2 regions of the Mesorhizobium sp. genome follow, and region 2 is predicted to be linked to the other one. Evidence: predicted binding sites of a transcription regulator. Region 2 holds the regulator's gene; the other holds the start of a gene.
The links. Region 2 encodes PhoB, which activates phosphate uptake and scavenging genes when phosphate is short. Its sites were predicted from a motif close to TGTCATNNANCTGTCAT; they were not measured.
Positions count from the first base shown of each region.

Region 1: the regulator PhoB is predicted to act here: its motif matches at 5,367-5,383, upstream of ACO07C_RS26735 (acid phosphatase).

Region 1 covers NZ_OZ245860.1:5,546,102-5,553,638, forward strand. The annotation lists gene ACO07C_RS26710 (AraC family transcriptional regulator) at 1-540, opposite strand, end outside; gene ACO07C_RS26715 (SDR family oxidoreductase) at 667-1,560, shown strand; gene ACO07C_RS26720 (YoaK family protein) at 2,239-2,922, shown strand; gene ACO07C_RS26725 (3-keto-5-aminohexanoate cleavage protein) at 2,926-3,651, opposite strand; gene ACO07C_RS26730 (cytochrome-c peroxidase) at 3,881-5,158, opposite strand; gene ACO07C_RS26735 (acid phosphatase) at 5,435-6,958, shown strand; gene ACO07C_RS26740 (DUF922 domain-containing Zn-dependent protease) at 7,124-7,537, opposite strand, start outside.
Region 2 covers NZ_OZ245860.1:4,282,858-4,290,394, reverse strand. The annotation lists gene xylF (D-xylose ABC transporter substrate-binding protein) at 1-836, opposite strand, end outside; gene ACO07C_RS20465 (ROK family protein) at 1,135-2,379, shown strand; gene phoB (phosphate regulon transcriptional regulator PhoB) at 2,392-3,081, opposite strand; gene phoU (phosphate signaling complex protein PhoU) at 3,098-3,805, opposite strand; gene pstB (phosphate ABC transporter ATP-binding protein PstB) at 3,831-4,634, opposite strand; gene pstA (phosphate ABC transporter permease PstA) at 4,631-5,482, opposite strand; gene pstC (phosphate ABC transporter permease subunit PstC) at 5,486-6,469, opposite strand; gene pstS (phosphate ABC transporter substrate-binding protein PstS) at 6,533-7,537, opposite strand, start outside.

The DNA.
Region 1 (7,537 bases), 1.3 Mb from region 2:
GCGCAGCGCCTCGATCAGGATCATGTGGGCGAGGTGCTCGACGATGAGAAAGCCGCCCGGCCGGGGCGCGCGCAATTCCTGCATCATCCGCTCGACCGGCCAGCGCAGTGCCGAATGCTCGGCTTGCGCACGGATGTGGACGATCGGCGGCAGCATCCGCAACAGGATGCCGGCATGGTCGCCCGACAGGCCGAAGCGGCTGCTGACCAGCAGGAAATCGCCGCCGCCCTTGTGTGTGGTGACGCCCCCGCTGCGGGCCGGCGAAAACACCGCCGACGCCTCGACCGGCGTCACCGCTAGGTCGCTGGCAAGACGGAAGGGGCGACCGCGCGGCAGCAGGAAACAGTCGCCCGTCTCCAGTCGCACCGCCTCGGCTTCGCCCTCCACGGAGAGCCAGCACTGGCCGGAGACGACGGCGCCGCATTTGATGGTCGCCTGCTGGTCGGGGAACAGGATCGCCCAGTCGCCTCCCGCGTCGAGGCCGGCGGACAGGTAGTTGCGCGGCTTCAGCAGCGACAGGACGTCTGATAGGGGATCCATGGCATTTCCGGACGATCGCGAAGATAATGCGGATTTTACAGCATGGATCGTATTTCCTCAACCGCCTAGTTTGATCGCAACGGGGCCGCCGATGCGGTTCTTCAAGCGAAGGCAAGGAGATATTTCATGCGTGTATTCGTTACCGGTGCCACGGGATTTGTCGGTTCAGCCGTGGTGCGCGAACTCATCGACGCGGGCCATCAGGTGACCGGTCTGGCCCGTTCGGAAGCGGGCGCCAAGGCTGTCACGGCCGCCGGGGCGCAAGCACTGCGCGGGAACATCGAGGACTTGGAAAGCCTGCGCCAGGGCGCGGCACAGGCGGACGGCGTCATCCATACGGCGTTCAACCATGATTTCTCGAATTTCGCCGCCAGTTGCGAGGTGGACAAGCGGGCCATCGAGACCATCGGCGCGGAACTGGAAGGGTCCGAGCGGCCGCTGCTGGTTACCTCCGGCCTGGCGCTGGTGAGGAATGGCGGCGTGGCAAGCGAGGACAACGACCCGATGCCCGCTTCGGCTTCCTTGCCGCGCGCTTCGGAAGCGGCGGCCGAGGCGCTGGCGGCACGCGGCGTGCGCGCCTCCGTGGTGCGTCTTTCGCCCTCCGTGCATGGCGATGGCGATCACGGCTTCGTGCCGATGCTGATCGGCGTCGCGCGCCAGAAGGGTGTTTCTGCCTACATAGGCGAGGGGCAAAACCGCTGGCCGGGAGTGCACCGGCTCGACACCGCCAGCCTGTTCCGGCTGGCGCTGGAAAGGGGGCAGGGCGGCGCCCGCTACCACGCGGTTGCCGAGGAGGGTGTGCCGACCCGCGAGATCGCCGAGGTCATCGGGCGGCGTCTCAACCTGCCGGTCGTGTCCATGACGGCTGAAGAGGCGGCCGCGCATTTCGGCTTCATCGGCCATTTCTTCGCCATGGACTGGCCGACCTCGAGCGCGAAGACGCGAGAACTGCTGGGCTGGAAGCCGAAGCAGGCCGGGCTGATCGCCGATCTCGATCATCCCCGTTACTTCGGCGGCTGAGGCATGGGGTTCTTGCGGGGAGGGGACAACCCTAACCCCTAACCCTTCCCGCCGAAGTAGGGCAATCGCATATGGCGGCGCCAGCCCCCACTCCCCCATGTCCATGGGAGAGGGGAAACCCAAGCTTTCAAGGCTGCGGCCTTGGCGGTTGGCATTTCCTCTCCCCCACGAATGTGGCTACGGCATGCACACATCTCCAAGCGGCCGGTCGTTGGCCGTAGCGTGCATGGCAGCTTGGCGCATGCATTGTCTTATGCTGCGCTGGTCGACCCCCACTCCGTCTCGGCTTCGCCGCGCCACCTCTCCCCCGATCGACGGGGTAGAGGAAAGGCGCCAAGCTTTTTGCCGTCAACGCTCGTCCAGCAGCGCTCCCTTCCTTTCCCTCCGGAGGGGGGAAAGGTGGTGCTGCGAAGCAGCGACGGATTGGGGGAACCACGTGGCAATCAAGCCTCGGGCCGACCAGTCACGCCAGTCACAGAAGATATGTGCATAGCGTAGCGAAGCCGAGACGGAGTGGGGGAACGCCATATGAGATAGGGGTGGTCTTCTTCGCAAGAATCTTCATGGGTGACCCTGCAGGCTGAACAAAGGGGTGGTATTTTCTGCCGTCATTCGCGGTGGAGAGACCATCGAAGATGTGACACGCTGCGGCGAACCCTCGCCACGGAAAAAGCCGCAGTGAAACCCACCCTCCCGCTCTTGCTCAGCCTCAATGCCGGCTATGTCGATACGGCCGGCTTCCTCGCCTTGCAGGGCCTGTTCACCGCGCATGTCACGGGAAATTTCGTCACGCTGGGCGCCTCGCTGGTGCTGGGCATTTCCGGCGTGGTGGCGAAGCTCCTGGCGCTGCCGGTGTTCTGCGTCGTCGTCATGCTGTCGCGGCTGGTCGGCACCCGCCTGCGCCGGCGCAAGCTGCCGGCGCTCGGCATCCTGCTGGCGGTCAAGCTGGCGCTGCTCGTCGCCGGGGCCGTGCTGGCCATCAGGCTTGGCCCGTTTCCGAGCGGCGACAGCCTGGCCGCCATCGTTACCGGCATGACTCTGGTCGCCGCCATGGCGATCCAGAACGCGGTGCATCGCATCCATCTCTCCGCCGCGCCGCCCTCGACACTGATGACCGGCACGACGACGCAGATCATGATCGACCTTGGCGACCTGTTGGGCGGCGTGACGGCGGAAGCCCGGCCGGCGATCGTTGCGCGCCTGAAGCGCATGGCGGCCGCCGTCGTGGTCTTCGCCATCGGCTGCGGTGCGGCGGCGCTCGGCTTTGCCTATGCCGGCGTCTGGTGTTTCGTGGCGCCGCCGGTGGTGGCGCTGGCCGCGCTGGTGCTGCGGCTGTCGGCGCCGGATGAGGAAGCGAAGTAGGCGTCAGCCCGCCGGCGCGCCACGGAAAACCGCTGCCGCGGCGGTGACGATTTCCGCATTGTCCTTCGCCACCGCGCCATCGGCGAGCGTCTTGCCGTCCTCCAGCCCGACGCGCGTCGACCAGCGCCTTTGATGCGCGATCTTCACGAACGGCCAGACGGTGGCGTCGACGCCATGCAGCAGTATCTGCCGCCGCACCCCCGCGCGTTCGAGCACAGCGGCGATGCCGTCGGCTTCGTTCCTCGCGGCGGGCAGGTCCTGAATATCGATCTCGATGAGGATGCGCAGCACCCGGTCATGGCCGGCAAGCGCCACGAAACGCCGCGCATCGGCGACCGTGGCAAGGCCCGCCTCGATGCCGACGCCACGTTCGCGCAACAGTGCCATGACGGCCGGCGCGTCGGCTTCCGACAGGTTGACCGAGGCATAGTCGGGCAGTTCGCGCCAGCCGGCGATCGCGGCGCGGGTGCGTTCCTCGTCGTTCTCGATCCAGGCGCCGGTCGAGACGCCGATCAGCGTGCCCGGACAGGCCCGGCGTACGGCCAGCACGGTGTCGTCGATGGCTCCGAGGCTTTCGCGCCCGTCCGCGTTGCGCGGGTGGATATGCAGTTCGGCGGCGCCAACGGCGACGCACGCGGCGGCATCGCTCGCCATCGCCCGCGCGGTGAGCGGCAGTTTTGGGTGGAAGTCGCTGGGGCGAGCGCCGTTGATGCAGGCCTGGACGATCATCGGGGTTCCTCGGGTGTGGAGGCTAGTCTAACCGCGCGTGTCGGGGCGGCAAGGGTGCGAGGGTGAGTGTGCTGACAGACCATTCCATCCAACGCCGGCGCTGCCCCTCACCGCGCATGATTTCGCCAATGGCCAGCGTTGCAAGATGGGTGGCGAGATTGCAGCTGGCAGGCGGATGAGGGGCAGCGCGACGCTTATTGTCTAAGTGCTCGTCACGCACTGCCCAACCTCACTTCGCCGCCTGAACACCAGCCACCTGATCCGCATCCGTCAGCGTGCCCAGGAACACCACGATGTCGTCGATCTCGGCATCCGTCAGCGCCGGTTTGTCGCCGGGTTTCTTGCCGTTAAAGGGCGGGTCGGTGTTGAGGTTTCCCCAATAGGCCTTTGGCAGGTCGTCGAATTTATCGACCGTGCCGTCGGCGTTCTTCGGATACCAGTGGCCGGGGTCGGTGTCGCGTGTGGCGTAGAAGGCGACGGCGTCTCGCAGCGTGTGGAAAGTGCCGTTGTGGAAGAAGCTCTTGCGCAGCGCCACGTTGCGCAGCGAGGGGGTGCGGAACAGGCCGCAATATTCGGTCCGACCCTTGAAATCGGTCCGCAGCGGGCCGCACAGGCCGAGATCGAAATAGGTGGGATCAGCGTTGGCCGGGATTGCCGGGTTGCGCGGAACGGCGACGCCGATCAGGCCGAAATCGGTGAATTGCGGCGGTTCGCCGTCATTGGCCGGGCGACTCAGATGGCAGCTGGCGCAATTGCCCTTCGACTCATCCTCGAACAGTTCGAGGCCATGCATTTCCCGCGCCGTCAGCGTCGCCTTGCCGGCGAGGAAGCCGTCGTAGCGGCTGGAATAGGGATAGAAATCCGCGCTGCCCTGCTCGAACGTGCCGAGCGCTTCGGCGGCCGCGTTGAGCGCCTCGTCCGGGTGGTCGAACACCGCGTCGCCGAAGGCCGCCCTGAATTCGTCGGCGTAGGGCGCCTTGCGCAGATTGGCGGCTATTGCGCCGGCATCCTTGTTGGCCATCTCGAAAGGCGACAGCAGCGGGATTTTTGCCTGGTCCACTCCATGGTCGACGCGGCCGTCCCAGGTCAGGCCTCCGGTCGGCCCGTTGTCGACGCTCTCGTCGCCCTCGTCGTCGGAATCATGGAAATGCTCGTTGAAGGCTGGCACCGCCTGGATGTAGCGCAGCGACGGCACGGCGCGCAGCCCGGGCTGGTCGAGGTTTGGCCCGCCCATCTCGACGGGCGAAGCGGAAGCCGGACCAAAGGCGTGACGCGGATCATGGCAGGATGAGCAGGCCTGCTTGCCCGAGGCCGACAGCGAGGGGTCAAAGAACAGCTTTCGGCCGAGTTCGGTCAGGGCGGCGGCCCGGGCATAGGCGTCCGCGCGCGACATCGGACCGGGGTGGAGGCGATCGGTTCCGGCGGAAAGGGAGTTGCCGGGCAGGATTGCGAGGCCAACTAGCAATGCGGCTGCGATGGATCGGCCTTTCCCTTGTCGCGCTGTCATGTTGACTGGTCCGATTGTCTCTTTGCCGATTAAGATGTGGGCCGATTAGGATGTGGGCCGATTAGGATGTGGGCCGATTAGGGATGTGGCCGATTAGGGATCTGGATTGCCACGGGTTGATGACCGTGCATGTGACTGCTTTGTATCCGGATAGGCAGTGTTCCGTCGCCCCCTCTGTCCCGCATACGTTTCCTTTGATCCAGACACATGTCACAAAGCTGACAAGTGCCGGTCCTAGCGTCAACAAGCTCCTCTAGCCCAGCCAATGAGGCTCCCATGATCAGGTCGCTTTTCTCCCTCTGCCTCGCGTCCTCCGCTCTGGCGTCGGTGGCCAACGCGGCACCTCCCGGCTACGACAAGATCGACACGGTCGTCGTTCTCTACGCCGAGAACCGCAGCTTCGATAATCTCTATGGCGGCTTTCCCGGCGCCAACGGGCTGGCCAATGTCAGCGCCGACCAGGCGCGCCAGCTCGACCGCGATGGCCAGCCGCTGGCCGAACTGCCGCCGGCCTGGGGCGGGCTGACCGCAAAGGGCGTGGTGCCGGCCGTGACCGAGGCGCAGTCGGCGCATCTGGCCAATGCCAGCTTCGCCATCGACGATCCCAAGGGCTTCAACGAGAGCACCGGTGTCGTCACCCATGATCTCTGGCATCGCTTCTACCAGGAGCAGATGCAGATCGACGCCGGCCGCAACGACAAATTCGTCGCCTGGGCCGATTCCGGCAGCCTCGTCATGGGCCATTACGACGGCTCGAACCTGCCGATGTGGGCGGTGGCCAGGAAATATGTGCTGGCCGACAATTTCTTCCAGGGCGCTTTCGGCGGCTCCTTCTTCAACCACATCATGCTCGCCTGCGCCTGCGCGCCCTATTATCCGCATGCCGACACCAGCCCGGTGAAGGGCCAGATCGCCGTCGTCGAACCGGATGGCGTGACGCTCAAGGTGGCTGACAATTCGCCGCCCTCGGCGCTGGGCGGCGTGCCGAAATTCGTCGATGACGGCGCCATCACGCCGGACTTCTACGCCGTCAACACCATGCAGCCGCCTTACCAGCCGAGCGCCAACAAGCCGGCGGCGGGCGGCGATGCGGCACTCGCCGACCCGGCAGCCCCAACAACGCTGCCACCGCAGCATGAGGTGACCATCGGCGACCTGCTGTCGCTGAGGGGCATCGACTGGGCCTGGTACGCGGGCGCCTGGCAAGCCACGCTTGACGGCAAGAACGCCACCCCGGTGCCGAACTTCCAGTTCCACCACCAGCCCTTCAACTATTTCGCCGCCTATGCGCCGGGTACCGCCGCACGCGCACAGCATCTGCGCGACGGGGGCCTCGGCGGCGCGGAGTTCATCAAGGCGATCGACGACGGCAAGCTGCCGGCGGTGACTTTCTACAAACCGCAGGGCAATCTCAACGAGCACAGCGGCTACGCCGACGTGACGTCGGGCGACCAGCATCTGGCCGACATCGTCTCGCATCTGGAGAAGAGCCCGCAATGGAGCCATATGCTGGTCGTCGTCACCTACGACGAGAATGGTGGCTTCTGGGATCATGTCGCGCCGCCGAAGGCCGATCGGTGGGGGCCGGGCAACCGCATTCCCGCCTTCATCATCTCGCCCTATGCCAGGATGGGAACCGTCGACCACACGCAATACGACACGACGTCGATCCTGCGCTTCATCACCGAGCGTTACGATTTGCCGGTGCTGGCGGGCATCGTCGCCCGCGACAAGGCGCTTGCCGCCAATGGCGAGCCGCCGATGGGCGATCTCAGCGCCGCGCTCGACTTGAGCCGGTAACCGGTCATCTCGCGCTCTGGCAGCCTGGCCGTCAGAGCGTGACGACGATCTTGCCGAACGGCCGGTTCGATTGGCGATGGCGATGCGGGCACGTCGTCGCGACGCGCAATCTTCCCGATGTGGCGATCCTTCTCGTCGGCGCTATGTCGAACCTGGCGTCTTCGGCTATCCACCGATCAGCAGGTCACGCACCAGCAGTTGCAGATTGCCGCCCTGGCCGAATTCGACACGGTCGAAATCGCGGCTGCCTTGCACACGTGCCTTCGAGATCGCGTCGAGCCGCCTGACCACCTCGTCCCTGATCTTGCTGCATTTGGGATCATCTGGAATTGTGAGGCCTATCGTCGCCGCCTCGATGTCGTGGACCATCTGGATCATGCTGGCGCCATGCACCTTCTCGTGCGCGGTGACGCCGGCGATGAAGACGTCCCAGTTTTTCCGGACCGCCGGCGGGAGCGGACCCGCGGGTTTCGGCAAGGTATAGGTGACGATGAGCTTCGGCTTCGCCGAGGCGAGCACGCAATCCTTGCCCCTGGGCTGGTAGTCCCGAACCCAGGTGAGCTTGAAGTTGGTGTAGGC
Region 2 (7,537 bases):
GAGGCGATCTCGGCGGCATTCTTGCCGAGCTCGCGGGCATCTTTCCACACCGACACGGTCTGCGTGCCCAGTGCGATGCGGTTCAGCGCGGCATGGTCGCCGTCCTGGCCCGACACCGGCACGGTGCCGGCCAAACCTTGCGCGGTCAGCGCCGCGACGACGCCGCCGGCCGTACCGTCATTGGCCGCCACCACCGCATCGACCTTGTTGTCGTTGGCGGTCAGGAACTGCTCCATGTTCTTCTGCGCGTTGGCCGGCAGCCAGCCATCGGTATAGGCCTCGCCGACGTTCTTGATCTTGCCGCTGTCGATCGCTGCCTTGAGCACTTCCATCGACCCCGAGAACAGGAAGTCGGCGTTCGGATCAGCACCCGAGCCCTTGATGAACACGTAGTTGCCCTCGGGCTTCACCTTGAACACTTCGCGAGCCTGCATGCGACCCACTTCCTTGTTGTCGAAGGTGAGGTAGAACACGTCCTTGTTCTCGATCAGGCGGTCATAGCCGACCACCGGAATGCCTTCGTCGAGTGCCTTCTGCACGGCCGGTCCGATGGCCGAGGCATCCTGCGCCAGGATGATCAGCGCGTTGGCGCCCTGCGAGATCAGGCTTTCGACGTCGGTCAGCTGCTTGCCCGGGTTGGACTGCGCGTCAGCGGAAATATACTTGTCGCCGGCGGCCTCGATCGCCTTCTTCATCGCGGCCTCATCGGTCTTCCAGCGCTCTTCCTGGAAGTTCGACCAGGAAACGCCGATGACCTTGCCCTTCGCCTGCGCGACCGACACGAGCGTCAGCGACATGGCGACACCCGCCAGGATGGCGGCTGTGAATCTTTTCATGTTATCCTCCCTGCGCCGCGTATGGCGCGACCAAACTGACCCGAAGGCCGGCACAGAGGCTCCATTTTTTCGAGCCTCGAAAAAACACTGATGCAACACCGGAACGCTGTCAACATCGATTCTGATGGATTTTGATGTCCACGTGAATTTTTTTCGAGCTCCGAATAAATAATGACAGGATCGCGGGCTTCTGCCAGAATTTGGTTTAAAACAACCTGCGGCGCGATGCGCCTCAGGCGTCGCTGATGGCCTTCGACATCACGAAAAGGCTGCTGCGGCAGGGAGGATGTGAAAGAGCATGTCGGTCGGAATCCGTCACGACGATCTACGCCGGCGCAACCGGGCGATGGTGATTGCGGCCGTACGCCGGACCGGACAGCCCTCGCGCACCGAGATCGCGGCGACCACCGGACTTAGCCATTCGACCATATCGACGATTTCATCCGATCTGATCGGCGAAGGCATACTGGCGGAAACCAAGCCGAGCGAGGCCGGATCGCTGAAGCGGGGCCGGCCTCAGGTCGGTCTTGGCCTCAATCCGGAAGCGGCGGCGGTCATGACCGTTGTGCTGTCGCTCAATTTTCTCTCGGTCGCCGTCATCGACTATGCCGGACAGGTGATAGCCGAGGAGCAACGCCGGCTGGACACGCTGACCATGCCGCGTGACGAGCTGATCGGCGAATGCGTTGCCATCGTCCGGCGCCGGCTCGAGGACCCCGACCTCGACGTCCGCAGCGTCGCCCGTATCGCGCTGGCGATCCAGGGCATCACCGATTCCCATGCCCGCGCCATGCTATGGTCGCCGATCACGCCAGAGACCAACATCGCCTTCGCCGACATACTGGAGCGCGAATTCGGCATTGCCGCCACCATGGAGAACGACTGCAACATGATGGCGATTGCGTTGCGCTGGCGCGATCCGGAGCGTTACCGTGACGATTTCATCGCCATCCTGCTGTCGCACGGCATCGGCATGGGCCTGGTGCTGAAGGGCGAGTTGTTTACCGGCACGCATTCTTCGGGCGGAGAGTTCGGCCACATGATCCACCGGCCTTACGGCGCGCTCTGTCGCTGCGGACGGCGCGGCTGTGTCGAGGCCTATGCCGGCAATTACGCCATCTGGCGCAATGCAAGACAGATGGGCGAGGACGCCGAGCCGATAGACGTCAGCGACGCGGACATGCGGACTCTGGCGGCCGTGGCGCGCGAAAAGGACGGCCCGGAGCGCGCGGCCTATCGCAAGGCCGGCGAAGCGCTCGGCTTTGGCCTCGGCAGCCTGTTCGCACTCATCGACCCGGCCCCGGTCGCCATGGTCGGCGTCAGCGCCGCCGCCTTCGACCTGATCGAGCCGGCATTGCGCGAGGCGATCGCACAGACCGCCGGCGGCCAGCACTCGAAATCGATCTCCTTCGATACCGAACCGAACGAACTGCCTTTGATCCGCGAAGGCTGCGCCATGCGCGCGCTGACCTTCGTCGACCAGGAGATTTTCGCGCCGGGCGCGCAGGCGAAGTCCGGCGCTATCGGCAAGAACGTCGCGTAGGTACGGTAGTCATCAGTCTTCCCGGATCGCGTAGCCGGCTCCGCGTATCGTGCGGATGACATCGGGCATGCGGCCATTGTTGACTGCCTTGCGCAGGCGCCCGACATGCACGTCCACCGTGCGCTCGTCGATATAGATCGTCTCGCCCCAGACATTGTCGAGCAGTTGGCTGCGCGAGAACACCCGGCCGGGGTGGCGCATCATGAATTCGAGCAGGCGGAATTCGGTCGGACCGAGCCTGATTTCGCTCTTCTTGCGATAGACCCGGTGCGATTCACGATCGAGAACGATGTCGCCGACCTTGAGCACGCTGGACAGGACTTCCGGCTTGGCACGGCGCAGCAGGGCCTTCACGCGGGCCATGAATTCGGGCGTCGAGAACGGCTTGACCAGATAATCGTCGGCGCCGGTGGAAAGGCCGCGCACGCGGTCGCTCTCTTCGCCCCGCGCGGTCAGCATGATGATCGGCAGCCGTTCGGTTTCCGAGCGCATCCGCAACCTGCGGCAGAGTTCGATGCCCGACACCGCCGGCACCATCCAGTCGAGTACGAGGAGGTCGGGTACGTTCTCCTGCAGGCGAATCTCGGCTTCGTCGCCGCGCGTCACCACCTCGACTTGGTAGCCTTCGGATTCGAGATTGTAACGGAGCAGCACCCCCAGCGGCTCCTCATCCTCCACCACCATGATGCGTGGCGCGATCATCGCTTGGTCACCCCTGTCATGCAGCCGGTGCGGACATCGCCGTCTCGTCCTGCTTCGGGCGATTGGCGGGCAGTTGCGTGCCGGTCAGGACATAATACGCATTCTCGGCGATGTTGGTCACGTGGTCGCCGATGCGTTCGAGATTCTTGGCGCAGAACAGAAGATGCGTGCACGCGGTGATGTTGCGCGGGTCTTCCATCATATAGGTCAGGAGTTCGCGGAACACCGAAGTGTATTTGACGTCGATGCGTTCGTCGTCGGCCCGCAGCTTTGCCAGCGCGGCGGCATCACGCGCCGCATACTCCTCGATGACGCCCTGCACCTGGATCAGCACCAGTTGCGCCATGCCGTCGATCGAATGCGACAGGTCGCGCGGGGTGACGCTGAGGCCGACGGTGCCGACGCGCTTGGCGATGTTCTTGGCAAGGTCGCCGATGCGTTCGAGATCGCCGGCCATGCGGATCGAGCCGACGACATGGCGCAGGTCGTCGGCCATCGGCTGGCGCTTGGCGATCAGGGTGATGGCGCGGTCGTCGAGCTCGCGCTGGCGCGCGTCCATGATGGCGTCATCGGACACGACGCGCTGGGCCAGTGCGTTGTCGGAATTCAGCAATGCCTTGGTCGCGCCGCCGACCATCGAACCGGCGAGATCGCCCATGTCGCTGATGAGCCTGCTGATCTGTCCGAGATCCTCGTCGAAAGCAGCGACTGTGTGTTCGCTCATGATTCTGTCCCTCGTATGCCTGAGCTCAGCCGAAGCGGCCGGTAATGTAGTCCTGCGTGCGCTTCTCGCGGGGCGACGTGAAGATCTTCTCGGTGCGGTCGAACTCGACCAGTTCGCCCAGATACATGAAGGCCGTCTGCTTCGATACGCGCGCCGCCTGCTGCATGTTGTGGGTGACGATGACGATCGTGTAGTCGGCTTGCAATTCGTCGATCAGCTCCTCGATCTTGGCCGTCGACAATGGGTCGAGCGCCGAAGCCGGCTCGTCGAGCAGGATGACTTCCGGCTTCACCGCCACGGTGCGGGCGATGCAGAGCCGCTGTTGCTGGCCGCCGGAGAGGCTGAGGCCGCTGGCGTTCAGCTTGTCCTTGACCTCGTTCCAAAGAGCGGCACGCTTCAACGCCTGTTCGACGCGGCCATCCATCTCGGCCTTGCTGATCTTCTCATAGAGCCTGACGCCGAAAGCGATGTTCTCATAGATCGACATCGGGAACGGCGTCGGCTTCTGGAACACCATGCCTATCTTGGTGCGCAGCAGATTGAGATCCTGCGAACGGTCAAGAATGTTCTGGCCGTCGAGCAGCACCTGGCCCTCGGCGGTCTGCTTGGGATAGAGCTCGTAGATGCGGTTGAAGACGCGCAGCAGCGTCGACTTCCCGCAGCCCGACGGTCCGATGAAGGCGGTGACGCTGCGCTCCGGCAACGACAGCGTGATGTCCTTCAGCGCCTTGCTCTGGCCGTAGTAGAAGTTGAGGTTCTTGACCTCGATCTTGGCCTTGGTCGCTGCCTCGGCGGCGATCGTCATGTCTGGCGACAACATCTGGCTCATTTGTCCTCTCTGCGTCCGGTCAGGCTGCGCGCGAAGATGCTGAGCGCGAGAACCGTCAATGTGATGATGAGTGCGCCGGTCCAGGCCAGTTGCTGCCATTCCTCATAGGGGCTGAGAGCGAACTGGAAGATGGTGACAGGCAGGCTGGCCATCGGCGCGTTGAGATTGCTCGACCAGAACTGGTTGTTGAGCGCTGTAAAGAGCAGTGGCGCCGTCTCGCCGGAGATGCGGGCGATCGACAGCAATATGCCGGTGACGATACCGGACAGCGCGGCGCGATAGGCGACCGACTTGATGACCACCCAGCGCGGCGCGCCGATCGCGGTGCCGGCTTCACGCAGGGCGTTCGGCACCAGGTTGAGCATGTCCTCGGTGGTGCGCACCACCACCGGGATCACCAGGATGGCGAGCGCGACGGCGCCGGCGATCGCCGAGAAATGTCCCATCGGCCGCACCATCAGTTCGTAGACGAACAGGCCGATGATGATCGACGGGGCCGACAAGAGGATGTCGTTTATGAAGCGCACCACGGTGGTGAGCTTCGAGAAGCGGCCGTACTCGGCCATGTAGGTACCGGCGAGCACGCCAATTGGCGTGCCGACGATGACGGCGATGATCGTCATCACCACGCTGCCGTAAATGGCGTTGAGCAGGCCGCCGGCGTCGCCGGGCGGTGGCGTCATCTGCGTGAACACGTCAAAGGACAGGCCGGCTGCGCCCTTGTAGACCAGTGCGCCGAGGATCAGCGCAAGCCAGGCCAGGCCGATACCGGCGGCGATGACACAGAGCGTCATCATCACGCCATTCCTGCGCTTGCGGCTCTGGTGAAGTGATGCGGCTGTCGACATCGGTCAGGCTCCCGTACGGGCGTCAATGCGCATCAGCATATAGCGGGCGATGGCGAGGATGAGGAAGGTGATGACGAACAGGATCAAGCCGAGCGCCACCAGCGAAGAAGTATAGAGATCGCCGACGGCTTCGGTGAATTCGTTGGCGATGGTCGCGGAAATCGTCGTTGCAGGCGCAAACAGCGAAGTCGAGATGCGATGCGCGTTGCCGATGACGAAGGTCACCGCCATGGTTTCGCCGAGTGCGCGGCCGAGGCCGAGCATGACGCCGCCCATGATGCCGATCCTGGTGTAGGGAATGACAACCCGGCGGGTGACTTCCCAGGTCGTGCAGCCAATGCCGTAGGCCGACTCTTTCAGCACCGGCGGCACTGTGTCGAACACGTCCTTGGTGATCGAGGTGATGAAGGGCAGCACCATGATGGCCAGGATCAACGACGAGGTCAGCAGGCCAATGCCGTAGGGAGGACCGGCAAACAGGCTGTTGAGGCCGGGAATGCCGTGGAACATGCCGATGATGAAGGGCTGCACCGTCGTCTGCAGGAAGGGAGCCAGCACGAAAAGGCCCCAGATGCCATAGATGATCGAGGGGATGCCGGCCAAAAGCTCCACTGCCATGCCGATCGGGCGGCGAAGCGGGCGCGGGCAAAGCTCGGTGAGAAAGATAGCGATGCCGATGCCGAGCGGCACGGCGATGAGGATGGCGATCGCCGAGGTGACGATGGTTCCGTAGATCGGCGCCAGCGCACCGAATTTCTCGGTGACGGGGTTCCAGCTTTCGGTGGTCAGGAACGAGAAGCCGAAGGTCGAGAGGGCCTGCCAGGAACCGGCAAACAGCGAGATCGCAACACCGCCGAGCAGGACCAGAACCAATATGGCGGCGGCCCGCGTCATGCCGTGAAAGATGGAATCGGTCAGCGCGAAACGTTTGACGGTCGCGTCACGCGAACCGCGAATGGCTGGCAAGGCTTCCTGGGCAGCGCTCATGTCAGGCTCGGCTCTTTGTCTGGAGGAAAGGGGCGCCGCGATGCGACGCCCCTTCAGGTATGATTATTCGCCAGCGTAGACCGGCTTGCCGTCGGCCTTGATGTCGGCCTTCCACGAAGCCTTGATCAGGTCGACGACGCTGTCGGGGATCGCGACGTAATCGAGCGCCTTTGCGGTTTCCTTGCCGTCCTTGTAGGCCCAGGCAAAGAACTTCAGCGCTTCGCCGGTGGCCGCGGCATCGCTAGGCGCCTTGTGGATCAGCACCCAGGTCGAGGCAGCGATCGGCCAGGTCGCGTCGCCCGGCTCGTTGGTGATGATGACGTTGAAGTTCTTCGCGCCCTTGAAGTCGGCATTCGAAGCAGCCGCGCCGAAGGACTCGAGCGACGGCTCGACGACCTTGCCAGCGGCGTTCAACATCTTGGAGTAGGACAGCTTGTTCTGCTTGGCGTAGGCGTATTCGACGTAGCCGATGCCGCCGTCGGTCTGCTTGACGGTGTTGGCAACGCCTTCGCTGCCCTTGGCGCCGACGCCGACCGGCCACTCGACAGCGGTGTCCGAACCAACCTTCGACTTCCAGTCAGGCGACAGCTTGACCAGGTAGTCGGTGAAGTTGAAGGTCGTGCCCGAGCCATCCGAACGATGGACGACGGCGATAGCGGTGGACGGCAGCGTGAGGGTCGGGTTCAAAGCCTTGATCGCGGCGTCGTCCCAGGTGGTAATGGCGCCGAGGTAGATCTGCGCGATTGTCTTGCCGTCAAGGATGAGTTCGCCTGGCTTGACGCCGGTGAGGTTGACGATCGGCACGATGCCGCCCATCACCATCGGGAATTGCACGAGGCCGTTCTTTTCGAGGTCGGCATCGGACATCGGCTTGTCGGTGGCGCCGAAGGTCACGGTCTTGGCGATGACCTGCTTGATACCGCCGCCGGAACCGATCGACTGGTAGTTGAGGCCGATGCCGGTGTCCTTCTTGTAGGTGTCGGCCCACTTGGCGAACACCGGATAGATGAAGGTCGAGCCGGCGCCGGAAAGATCCGCGGCCATTGCTGCTGAGAGGGTGAGGGTAGA